DNA from 4 places in the Dickeya fangzhongdai genome. Region 4 is predicted to be linked to each of the others. Evidence: predicted binding sites of a transcription regulator. Region 4 holds the regulator's gene; each other region holds the start of a gene.
What was found. The regulator CRP, encoded in region 4, controls carbon source genes, mostly activating them, when cyclic AMP is high. The targets are predictions, from matches to a motif close to ATGTGANNNNNNTCACAT.
Positions count from the first base shown of each region.

Region 1: azuC (stress response protein AzuC) is a predicted target of CRP. The motif match lies at 2,007-2,024, and genes of this name have one in related genera.
Region 2: CVE23_RS09665 (sugar transporter) is a predicted target of CRP. The motif match lies at 1,799-1,816, and genes of this name have one in related genera.
Region 3: CVE23_RS10160 (2-hydroxycarboxylate transporter family protein) is a predicted target of CRP. The motif match lies at 1,335-1,352, and genes of this name have one in related genera.

Region 1 covers NZ_CP025003.1:1,017,534-1,020,708, reverse strand. Annotated here, with positions in the region: gene CVE23_RS04795 (LysR family transcriptional regulator) at 1-476, opposite strand, end outside; gene CVE23_RS04790 (tartrate dehydrogenase) at 598-1,683, shown strand; gene azuC (stress response protein AzuC) at 1,848-1,925, opposite strand; gene CVE23_RS04785 (multidrug efflux MFS transporter) at 2,270-3,175, shown strand, end outside.
Region 2 covers NZ_CP025003.1:2,130,726-2,133,900, reverse strand. Annotated here, with positions in the region: gene CVE23_RS09670 (beta-ketoacyl-[acyl-carrier-protein] synthase family protein) at 178-1,203, opposite strand; gene CVE23_RS09665 (sugar transporter) at 1,880-3,067, shown strand; gene CVE23_RS09660 (amino acid permease) at 3,166-3,175, opposite strand, start outside.
Region 3 covers NZ_CP025003.1:2,248,121-2,251,295, reverse strand. Annotated here, with positions in the region: gene CVE23_RS10160 (2-hydroxycarboxylate transporter family protein) at 1-1,279, opposite strand, end outside; gene CVE23_RS10155 (ATP-binding protein) at 1,707-3,175, shown strand, end outside.
Region 4 covers NZ_CP025003.1:4,541,357-4,544,531, reverse strand. Annotated here, with positions in the region: gene argD (bifunctional acetylornithine/succinyldiaminopimelate transaminase) at 1-1,203, shown strand, start outside; gene crp (cAMP-activated global transcriptional regulator CRP) at 1,292-1,924, opposite strand; gene CVE23_RS20410 (OsmC family protein) at 2,254-2,661, shown strand; gene CVE23_RS20405 (phosphoribulokinase) at 2,705-3,175, opposite strand, start outside.

The DNA.
Region 1 (3,175 bases), 1.5 Mb from region 4:
ATCAACCGATGCGCCACCAGCCGCGAGTCCGGCGGCGCGCCGAAGCGAATATCGATATCCACGCCGGCGTCCAGCATGTTGAGCGGTTGACTGGTGAGCTGTAGCTGCACTTCCAGCTCGCCGTGCTGGCGGGCGAAAGCGGAAATCAGCGGCGCGATATGGCGACGGCCGAAACCGAACGACGCGTTGACGGTCAACCGCCCGCGCAGCGTGAGCTGGTTGCGGCGTACCTGACTTTCCAGTTCCTCGATTTCATGCAGAATCGGCAACGCGCCGTCGGCGTACAACTGCCCCTCCGGCGTCAAATCCAGCCGCCGGGTGGTACGCCTGATCAACTGAACTCCCAGCCGTTGCTCCAACTGCGTCAAGCGTTTGCTGACGGCCGGCAGCGACAGCCCGCTCTCGCGCGCCACCGCCGTCAGGCTGCCGAGCGCGGCGATGCGGCTGAAGAACAGCAAATCGTCGATTGCACTCATTCATTCTTCTCTTTTATTCAACAATGCCTTTACCGGAAGCGAAATTGTTTACATCGAACAGAGTAAATACACTCTCTGTTACCCAAGTGCAATCGATCAGAAAAACCGTTCAGGAGTTGCCATGTCTCAACCGCGTTACCGCATTGCCGTCATCCCCGGCGACGGCATCGGCAAAGAAGTGATGCCGGAAGGGGTACGGGTGATCGCCCGCGCCGCCGAACTGTTTGATATCCAGCTGGAGTGGGAATGGTTTGATTTCGCCAGCGCCGATTACTACCGCCAGCACGGCAAGATGATGCCGGATAACTGGTTCTCACTGCTGAAGGGCTTCGACGCGATTTACTTCGGCGCGGTCGGCTGGCCGGACGTCGTGCCGGATCACGTGTCGCTGTGGCAATCGCTGCTGCTGTTCCGCCGTGAATTCGACCAATACGTCAACCTGCGCCCCTGCCGCCTGATGCCGGGAGTGAAAGCGCCGCTGGCCGGGCGTCAACCCGGTGATATCGACTTCTACATCGTGCGCGAAAACACCGAAGGCGAGTATTCCAGCGTGGGCGGCGCCATGTTCGCCGGCACCGAGCGCGAAGTGGTGATTCAGGAAACGGTGATGACCCGCGTCGGCGTCGATCGCATCCTTAAGTTCGCCTACGAGCTGGCGATGAAACGCCCGAAAAAGCATCTGACCTCAGCCACCAAATCCAACGGCATCGCCATCACCATGCCGTACTGGGACAGCCGCGTCGCCGAAATGGGCACGCGCTATCCGGAGGTAAAGGTGGACAAATATCACATCGATATTCTTACCGCCAACTTCGTGCTGCACCCGGACTGGTTTGACGTGGTAGTCGCCAGCAACCTGTTCGGCGATATTCTGTCCGACCTCGGCCCGGCCTGTACCGGTACCATCGGCATCGCGCCGTCGGCCAACATCAATCCGGATCGCACCTTCCCCAGTCTGTTTGAACCGGTACACGGCTCAGCGCCGGATATCGCCGGCAAAGGCATCGCCAACCCGATCGGCCAAATCTGGTGCGGGGCGATGATGCTGGAGCACCTCGGCCATGACGACGCCGGCGCGGCGGTGCTCAGCGCCATTGAACGCGTGCTGGAACAGGGGCCGGAAAAGGCGCCGCTGACGCGGGATCTCGGCGGCAGCGGCAATACGACCGCGCTGGGTGAGGCGATAGCGCAGGCGCTGAGTCGTTAAGGCTATGATTTGTAAATACTATGATTCGTTCGGGCTATGATTCGCTAAAACGATGAGTCGTTACACACGTGAGTTGAAATAAAACCGACGAAGCAAAAAACGAGGACATGAAAAAGGCCGCTGTCATAGCGGCCTTCTTATTAATTTTGATCTGCTCAGGGCAATTAATGCATGGCACCCGGCGGGATGTCTTTGTAAGCATTGATGTAAGCGACCAGAAGTTTTTTCAGGAATTTACGCACGTTGATCACCTTGGTTAATGAATGATTTGTGAACTTTCTGGTAAAAGATTGTACGTTTTGTTGAATTCGGACGCAACACTTTTGTGATTCAAATCACAAAAAATTCAGAATAGCGTTTTGCTTTTCCAATCCAGCCGGATAACACGCCCCGTTCAACTGGCTGAATTAACATCATGTCCTTGCAACCAAAAACACCTCAATGGCCGGGGTTGGATTATTCTTTGATATATAAAATTATTTCCCGGCTAAGACAAAAGCGGCCATACTAGCGATGTCGCGTAATTCAGCGTGGCACTGGCGCGGGAGCGACCCGGCCTTTCACTGACGACGTAAAAACCTGCCCTATGGAAACCTGGAAACTCAACCTTTTCTCCGCCTGGCTGGGATGTTTTTTTACCGGCATGGCCATGAGCCAGATACTGCCGTTCCTGCCGCTCTACATCGAACATCTGGGCGTGAGCGATCACACCGCGCTCAATCTCTGGTCCGGGCTGGTATTCAGCTCCTCGTTTCTGATTTCGGCGATTGTCGCGCCGCTGTGGGGCAGCCTGGCCGACCGCAAAGGCCGTAAGTTGATGCTGCTGCGCGCCGCGCTCGGCATGTCGCTGGTCATGGGGCTGCAGGGCATGGCCACCAACGTCTGGCAACTGTTTATTCTGCGCGCGCTGATGGGGCTGACCTCCGGCTACATTCCCAACGCTATGGCGCTGATTGCCTCGCAAGTGCCGCGCAGCCGCAGCGGCTGGGCGCTCGGTACGCTGTCCACCGGGCAGGTGGCGGGGGTGCTGATCGGTCCGCTGCTCGGCGGCTTCATGGCCGATACCATCGGTCTGCGCATGGTGTTTTTCGTCACCTCCGCCATGCTGTTTATCTGCTTTCTCATTACGTTGTTCGCCATCCGTGAAAACGCCATTACCGTCAGCAAAAAAGCGCAGCTCAGCGGCCGGGCGGTGTTCGCCTCGCTGCCTTATCCGCTGCTGATTGTCAGCCTGTGCTTCACCACCATGATGATCCAGATGGCGAACGGTTCCATCAGTCCGATACTGACGCTGTTTATCCGCGACCTCTCTCCCGACATCGAAAACATCGCGTTTATCAGCGGCGTCATCGCCGCCGTGCCCGGCGTCTCTGCGCTGTTGTCCGCGCCGCGCCTCGGACGCCTCGGCGATCGCATCGGCTCTCAGAGAGTGCTGATCGTGGCGCTGTTTCTGTGTGCGCTGCTGTTCTTCCTGATGTCGGCGGTGCAAAGT
Region 2 (3,175 bases), 2.4 Mb from region 4:
CAGGAGCTTACTGAAGTCAAGTGACTGGGGTAAGCGACAACGCTGCCGGAAGCAGCGTTGAACGCGGTTTACCTCAGCCCCGCAGGGGCGAGGCCCAAGGATGGGCCGAGTAATAAAGCCAACGCGCCTGCAACTTGAAGTATGACGGGTATAGATAAAAGGTCTTTTTACATGATGCTATAAAAGGCCTTTCCTGTTTCGCAGAATCAGACCACCCGCCAGCCAACGCGATGACTCAACAGAAATACCGATGGCGCATTCATTGGCAAGAGAGATATCGCTGAATTCTTTTATCTGAAAAAATAACGCAGCATTAGCGGTATTACCGATTTCATCCACCAGGCTGAATACTTCATCTGCCGTATAACCGATATCGGACAAAATTTTCTCCAGCATCGAACCGGAAAGTTGCGGCGGCAGCAGCCAGTCCGGACGCCCGCCTAATTTATCCGTTAATGCATTGATCGTATCCTGGGTAATACCCGGCACCAGTTTCTCAATCAATTTATATTCTTCATTCAGCAAAGCGCCATAATCAATATCATTACGGGTGCCACGCCAATTTGCCAATTGCCCAACCACTTCATCAACACCCAGATATTTAAAAGAAATATGTTCAATCTCAATACTGGATGCGGATGACTGATTGGAGAGCAGGCATCCACCGACACCGTCGCCAAACAGCGTATAATTCACCAGTTCTTTCGTTTCTTTCTTACCGGCATGTTCATCAAAGATATCCAGGAATTTATAAGCTGTCTCAACCCCGATGACCAGGCCGTTGTCCAGGCCATTGTCCGGCGCCGCCACCAGCTCACGAGCCAGCTTGAGCGCCTGTACCGCGCCGGAACACCCCGAAACAATCTGGTAGGTTTCTATCTGCCGAAACCCCATGGCATGACACGCCTGATTTACACTACTTGGCAACAGCGTATCAGGCGTAGCGGACGCTACGATAATAAAATCGATGCGTTCTTTACTTATGCCGGAACTGGAAAGGAGTTTCTTGATTACGATGGTAATTAATTCCGCTGACGACGCGATAGGTTTACCGGTATTCATATTAACGGCAAAATGCCGACCGGTATTCCCGAAAAGCTTTTTAATTAACTCAGGTTTAAATCCGATTTTATTTCCCAACTCCTGATTACTAATAATCGGGCCAGGCAAATAGGTTTCCACCGCATTAATATATACGCTCATTGCTGTTCCCTCATCGAAGCTTGTGATAAAGTTCTCACACCTGTTTTTCTTTTGCAACCGCAATTTCATGCATCATTATAAAAAGCTATTCCACCTTATGCATGTTACCACTCTGTAAAATAAAACAATTACCAGGGTAATTCTTAGGCATACCAGTTTATTTTTCTATGGTTAGGCATAACAAATAGTAAAAACCCCACAAAAAAAATAACAAGACGGCTATTCAGAAGTTATAAACCCCTGCCAAAAGCAAAATCCCCGGCATTCATTTGGAAAATGTAAAGCGTAATAAAATCGTCATATATTCGCATACAAAGAATATTCATAATTAATATTTTCGTTGCGTCACAATAGCCAAACACCAAAGAAAACAAATAATATTTCTTTATGTAGCTTATTTAAAATAAGCAAATACAACAAAATAATAATATTCATTATGTCGCATAATTTTGAACGTCAATTATTGGCGGCATAATTCTATCTACAATAATATTAGGCGGTCTTCGCAACGATGCCTGCTATCGGCACGGACGCCAAACGGCCGTCGAAAGCAGCGCGCCGAGCCACGATTCAGGCGCGGCGTCCCCTGATTGAAATGTGATCGTAATCGCATTTTAACCCACGATTGACTACAATAGGCCGTTCGCAATTTGTAATACCCGACTGGAACCTGACTATGACATCCGCTTCCCCCTCACGCTCCACCGCCTGGTTACGCGTGGTGACGCTGGCTGTGGCCGCGTTCATCTTCAACACCACGGAATTTATTCCAGTGGGGCTGCTGAGCGACATCGCCAACACCTTTGCCATGAAAACCGAAGATGTCGGTCTGATGATTACTATTTATGCCTGGATTGTGGCGGTGGCTTCGCTGATCTGCATGTTGCTGACCAGCGGTATTGAGCGTCGTAAATTGCTGATCGGCCTGTTTAGCCTGTTTATCGTCAGCCACCTGTTGTCTGCCGTGGCCTGGAACTTTACCGTGCTGGTCATTTCCCGCGCCGGTGTGGCGCTGGCGCACTCGGTATTCTGGTCGATTACCGCCTCGCTGGCGATTCGCATGGCGCCTCCCGGCAAACGCGCGCAGGCACTGGGGCTGATCGCCACCGGGTCGTCGCTGGCGATGGTGCTGGGGCTACCGCTAGGAAGGGTGATTGGTCAGTATCTCGGCTGGCGTGTGACCTTCCTGACCATTGCCGCCGGCGCCACGGTCGCCATGATCATGCTGGCGCGCTTGCTGCCGCTGCTGCCAAGCGAACATTCCGGCTCGCTGTCCAGCGTGCCGAAGCTGTTCCGCCGCCCGGCGCTGGTCGGCATCTACCTGCTGACCGTGGTGGTGGTGACCGCGCATTTCACCGCCTACAGCTATATCGAACCGTTTATCCAGACGGTGGCCGGTCTGCCGGAAAACTTCACTACCCTGATTTTGCTGTTGTTCGGCTGCGCCGGGATCGTGGGCAGTATGCTCTATAGCCGTTACAGCGAGCGCTTCCCGATTGGCTTTCTGGTGACCGCCATGTTGCTGCTGCTGGCCTGTCTGACGCTGCTGATGCCGCTGTCCGGTTATCCGTTCGGCCTGACGCTGCTGTGTCTGGTGTGGGGGCTGGCGATGATGTCCATCGGGCTGGCAATGCAGGCCAAAGTACTGTCGCTCGCGCCTGACGCCAGCGATGTCGCCATGTCGATTTTCTCCGGGCTGTTCAACCTCGGCATCGGCGGCGGCGCGCTGCTGGGCAGTCAGGTCAGCCTGCATCTGGGGATGGACAAAATCGGTTATGTCGGCGCGCCGCTGGTGCTGGCGGCGTTGTTCGCCACCCTGCTCAGCGTTTACCGCAACGTGCGGCTGGTGCATTCCCGCATTTGAGTTCCATCTTTTTCGTTCATAAAAGGCGTTCATAACAAGCGCTCATAAAAAAAGCCAGTCGCTAATCCGACTGGCTTTTTTGTTTACGAAACAGTTAGTTAATTTTCC
Region 3 (3,175 bases), 2.3 Mb from region 4:
GCACCATACGGTTGCCGGCGGTGAGAATAGCCACGTCGCCGGTACCGCCCTGCCCGCTCTGGCAGCAGGAGATGATGGCAACATCAATCGGATGCATACCGATTTTCTTGCCGACGAAGAAACCGGTGGTAACCAGCGCTACCACGGTGGAAACAATCACCAGCAGGTTGGTAATGGTGAACGCGTGCACCAGTTCTTCCCACGGCGTGATCGCCACACCAACGGCGAACAGAATCGGATAGGTCACAGACGTCTGGAAGAATTTGTAAACCACCTGGGAGCCTTCCAGCAGACGCGGAGACGCACCATTGAGCAGTTTCACGATCACCGCGGCGAACAGCATGCCTACCGGGGCCGGCAGACCAATCAGCTTGTAGCCCAGCATACCGATCATGTACAGCAAGATAGCCAGCAGAGCGCCCGCAGCCAGATTGGCCGGGTCCATTTTGCCGCTCAGCGTGCTGGTGAGTGTGGCCGGAGCCTGTTCGGTGCCGTTTGCCTTGTTCGGCATCAGGTCGCCTTCACCGGTCAGGTGCGGATAACGTTTACCCAGTTGATTCAGTACACCGGCAAGAACGATAGCGGTCAGGCTGCCCAGCATGACGATTGGCAGGATACGGCCCAGCGCGACGCCCTGTTCCATGTGCAGCAGCGTGGCGTAACCGATAGAAAGCGGAATCGCCCCTTCACCCACGCCGCCAGCCATGATCGGCAGCACCAGGAAGAAGAAGATCTGGAACGGGTCCATCCCCAGCATAATGCCGACGCCCATACCGACAATCATGCCCACTATTTCACCGCACAGCATGGGGAAAAAAATACGCAGGAAGCCCTGAATCAGCGTCTGCCGGTTCATGCTCATGATGCTGCCGACGATAATGCAGCAGATATACAGATACAGAATGTTGGTGGATTTATAGAATTTGGTGGTGGAGTCTACAACTACCTGCGGCAGCAGGCCGTAATACACCAGCGCAGACGGAATAAAGGTGGCGCAGATAGCCGCCGCACCCATTTTGCCGATAAGCGGCAAACGCTTACCGAACTCACCACAGGCAAAACCGAAGAACGCCAGCGTGGCGACCATCACCACGATATCGCTGGGCAGTTTCCCTTCAAGGCAGTCCAGTGCAATCAATAGCCCGGCAAGGATAAACAGCGGCACTGGAATAACACCAATTTTATAGTTATCCAGAACATGCCACCATTTTTCTTTTAATGAAACCTTCCCAGAGGCCTCATCTTTTACAACGATATAAGAATCATCAGTGGTACTCATAACTTTCTCCCCTTGTTATTTTCCCGGGCATAGTAAGAGCTCAACACCAATTATTATGTGACAATCCTCAAATTAAAAAATGAGTTTTAATGGTGCTTATGGTTTTTATGGTTTTTATTAATTTTCGATTATAAATCAATAAAATAAAAGATCATCAAGCGAGGATTATTTTCGTGGTTTTTATGGTTTTTATGAAGCGAATGGCACCTATTCCGTCGATGGAATTATATGTTGAAAAAAAGTAATTAAAATGTCCTCTGTCCGTGACGCTTAATTTACGCTTTATTTAAAAATGCAGAAATAAGAATACTATTTTCACAATTTACGCGGAGCGCTTCACAAGACTATTTTTTATACCCTTTCTTGTACGCCTTTCATGATAAATTAGCCATCTTCGTTTCCGCGCTTTACCGGTGATTAGCACATTATGACTGTCAGGCTACCGTTCCATCTCAAGCTGTTCATCTACCTGATGATCTTTTTTTCTCTGCTGCTTATCACCGCGGGGCTTTACTATTACCGGGCGGTAGACCAGCAACTTTATGATGAACTGGGCAGCCGGGCGCAGATTCAGGCGCGTGAAATCGCGATTATTCCCTCACTGGTTGAGGCGGTAAAACACGGCGACACCGCCACCATCGACGACCTGGTCGACCAAATCAAAGCACGCAGCGACGCCAGCTTTATCGTTATCGGCGATCGCAACGCCACCCACCTTTATCACTCGGAAGAACCCTCGCTGCTCGGCACCGAAATGATCGGCGGCGATAACAAAGAGGTGCTGGAAGGGCAAAGCACCATCACGCTGCGCCGTGGCGCCATCGGTATTTCGCTGCGCAGTAAAGCGCCGATCATGGAAGGCGATCAGGTTATCGGCATTGTCTCGGTGGGGTATCTGAAAAAGCGCATCGACAACCTGACATTCAGTAAAGTCGCCCATGTCGGCCTGGCGATCGTCGCCATGCTGGTCGCCTTGTTCTTTTTCTCCTGGTGGTTTTCCCGTAACCTGAAAAAGCAGATGTTCGGGCTGGAGCCGCTGGAAATCCGGTTGCTGGTCAGGCAGCAAAAGGCGTTGCTGGAGTCCATTTATGAAGGCGTGATCGCCATCGACAAGCAGCGTAACATCGCGGTGATCAACCATGCGGCAAAAGATTTGCTTGGTCTGACCATGCCCTCATATCAGTTACGCGGTAAACCGATCGATGATGTCATCGCGCCGGTGCCGTTTTTCTCCAATAAAGACATCTGGGTCAACGATACCCATGATGAGATCTGCCGCTTCAACCAGATTACGGTTATCGCCAGCCGCGTACGCATTATGCTGGAGGACGAACTGCAAGGTTGGGTCATCAGTTTTCGCGACAAGAACGACCTCCACACCCTGAGCATGCAGCTCAGCCAGGTGAAACGCTACGCCAACAGCTTGCGCATTCTGCGGCACGAACAACTGAACTGGACCGCCACGCTGGCCGGGCTGTTGCATTTACGCCGTTATGATGAAGCCGTGCGTTACATTGAGGCGCAGTCCGAAGGGGCGCAGGTAGTGCTGGATTTTATCTCCAGCCGCTTTTGTTCCCCGGCGCTTTGCGGCCTGCTGCTGGGTAAATACGCCAGCGCCCGAGAAAAAGGCATCGAACTGCGTTTTGATCCGCGCTGCCAGCTCAGCGGCATCCCTGCGTCCCTCAGTGAAACAGAGTTGATGTCAATTATTGGGAATTTAATCGATAATGCAGTAGAAGCCACACTGGCCAGTACCCCGGCTTACCATCCTGTCGAAGTGTATATCCACGATGGTGAGCAGGAACTGGTCATTGAAGTCGCCGATCAAGGTACAGGGATTGACCCCGCCATTGCGGATCGGGTATTTGAAATGGGCGTCACCAGCAAACAGGAAGG
Region 4 (3,175 bases):
GTAACACGGGATACTTACGATAAGGTAATTCTTCCGGTTTATGCACCCGCGCAGTTTGTGCCGGTAAAAGGCAAAGGGAGCCGTGTCTGGGATCAGCAGGGCAAGGAATATATCGATTTCTCCGGCGGCATCGCGGTGACGGCGCTGGGGCACTGCCATCCGGCGCTGGTGGCGGCGTTGAAAGAGCAGGGCGAAACCCTGTGGCACACCAGCAACGTGTTCACTAACGAACCGGCGCTGCGTTTGGCCACCAAACTGATTAATGCGACCTTTGCCGACCGCGTCTTTTTCGCCAACTCCGGCGCGGAAGCCAACGAAGCGGCATTCAAGCTGGCTCGTCATTACGCCATTACCCGCCACAGCCCGTACAAAACCAAGATCATTTCGTTTTATCAGTCGTTCCACGGTCGTACGCTGTTCACCGTTTCCGTCGGCGGCCAGCCGAAATACGCCGATGGTTTCGGCCCGAAACCGGCGGACATCGTGCACGTGCCGTTTAACGATCTGGATGCGGTAAAAGCGGTGATGGATGACCACACCTGCGCGGTGGTACTGGAACCGATTCAGGGCGAAGGCGGCATCACGCCTGCCACGCCGGCGTTTCTCAAAGGGGTTCGCGAGCTGTGCGACCAGTATCAGGCGCTGCTGGTGTTTGATGAAGTGCAGTGCGGCATGGGCCGCAGCGGCAAGCTGTTCTCTTATATGCATTACGGCATCACGCCGGACATTCTGACCACCGCCAAAGCGCTGGGCGGCGGTTTCCCGATCAGCGCGATGCTGACTACGGAAGAGATCGCGTCGGTAATGGCGGTCGGCACCCACGGCACGACTTACGGCGGCAATCCGTTGGCCTGCGCCGTGGCGGAAGCGGCGCTGGATGTGATCAATACGCCGGAAGTGTTGTCCGGAGTGGTGGATCGCCATGCGCGCTTTGTGTCCGCGCTGGAGAGTATCAACGCGCAGTACGATATTTTCGACGAAATCCGCGGCATGGGGCTGCTGCTGGGCGCGCAGCTGAAACCGGCCTGGCATGGCCGCGCCCGGGATTTCCTGGCGGCATCGGCGGATCTGGGGTTGATGGTTCTGGTGGCGGGGCCGGACGTGATTCGCTTCGTGCCGTCGCTGGTGATTACCCCGGAAGAGATCGATCAAGGCATGGCGCTGTTCGGAAAAGCAGTGGAGCGGGTGGTGAAAGGCGCGTAAGCCGCGGTTTTTCTTTCCACTAAAACGACAAGAGCGTGCCTGGGCACGCTCTTTTTGATCCGGCTGATGTTGATCCGGTGGATGATAATCAGCGGGTGCCGTACACCACGATGGTTTTACCGTGGGCGGAAATCAGGTTCTGATCTTCCAGCATTTTCAGGATACGACCGACGGTTTCGCGGGAACAGCCGACAATCTGGCCGATCTCCTGTCGGGTGATCTTGATCTGCATGCCGTCCGGGTGGGTCATGGCGTCCGGCTGCTTGGCCAGGTTGAGCAGGGTTTGCGCGATACGACCGGTAACGTCGAGGAACGCCAGGTTGCCGACTTTCTGCGAGGTCACCTGCAGGCGGCGCGCCATCTGCGAGGACAACCGCATCAGAATATCCGGGTTGACCTGAATCAGCTGGCGGAATTTTTTATAGGAAATCTCAGCGACTTCGCAGGCAGTCTTCGCCCGGACCCACGCACTGCGTTCCTGCCCATCTTCGAACAAGCCAAGTTCGCCGATAAAATCGCCCTGATTCAGATAAGAAAGAATCATTTCCTTGCCTTCTTCATCCTTGATCAGCACGGCAACCGAGCCTTTCACGATGTAGTAAAGCGTCTCTGCTTTTTCACCCTGATGAATCAGAGTGCTCTTCGATGGGTACTTGTGAATGTGGCAATGAGAAAGGAACCATTCGAGAGTCGGGTCTGTTTGCGGTTTGCCGAGAACCATTCGCTGTTATCCTCTGTTGTAATTCACTGCGCAAATCACAGGGCTCAGAGTTCCCTGTACGGCGTGATAACATAGTTATAATTCAATTCCGTCCTGGCGGAATGACGTCAGGGAATAAATATACTGAGGCTGTCTATCGGATGACGCCAGTAAGCCGGCTGCGGGTCTTGCAGAGGCTCAACATACACCGGTTTACTTCTTCGTTTGTAACACAGGTTGAGTGTAGTGTCTTGTGTTGTCTCGCTTCAGCATGATTAAGCTCTGATTATCAGGCTTTTTTGTACATAAGCGGTGTAAAATTTCAAAAATAATTGATTGAGGGCAAACTTATGCAGGCTCGGGTGAAATGGGTTGAAGGGTTAACGTTTCTTGGCGAATCCGCGTCCGGACATCAGTTGCTGATGGACGGTAACGCCGGCGATAAAGCCCCCAGCCCGATGGAAATGGTGCTGATGGCGGCAGGCGGGTGCAGCGCCATTGATGTGGTGTCTATCCTGCAGAAAGGCCGTCATGATGTGGCGGACTGCGAAGTGCGTCTGACCTCTGAACGCCGTGCGGAAGCGCCGCGCCTGTTCACCGCCATCAACCTGCACTTTATCGTTACCGGCAAGGGGCTGAACGACAAGGCGGTAGAGCGCGCGGTGTCGCTGTCGGCGGAGAAATACTGCTCCGTGGCGCTGATGCTGGAGAAGGCGGTGACGATTACCCACAGCCATGAAGTGATCGCGCTCGACTGAATTGCCTGCACGCGGCGGCTAACTTCACCGCCCGCCGCGTCGCTTAATCAATATGATTACCTTCTACTAACCGCTGCACCAGCGGCATCATGATCAACTCCATCGCCAGCCCCATTTTGCCGCCCGGCACCACCAGCGTGTTGATGTGGGAAATGAACGAACCCTGCAGCATCGCCAGCAGGTAGGGATAATCAATGTGGTCCAGCCCCTGAAAGTGGATGACCACAAAACTTTCGTCCATCGACGGAATGGCTTTGGCGGCAAACGGGTTGGAGGTGTCCACCGTCGGCACGCGCTGAAAGTTGATATGCGTGCGGGAAAACTGCGGAGTGATGTGGGTGATGTAATCTTCCATCGAACGTACGACGGAATCCATTACCGCTTCGCGGGAGTGACCGCGCTCGTTGATATCGCGCACCAGCTTTTGAATCCACTCCAGGTTGACGATCGGCACCACGCCGACCAGCAGGTCGACATGCTGCGCCACATCGTGCTGGTCGGTGACTACGCCGCC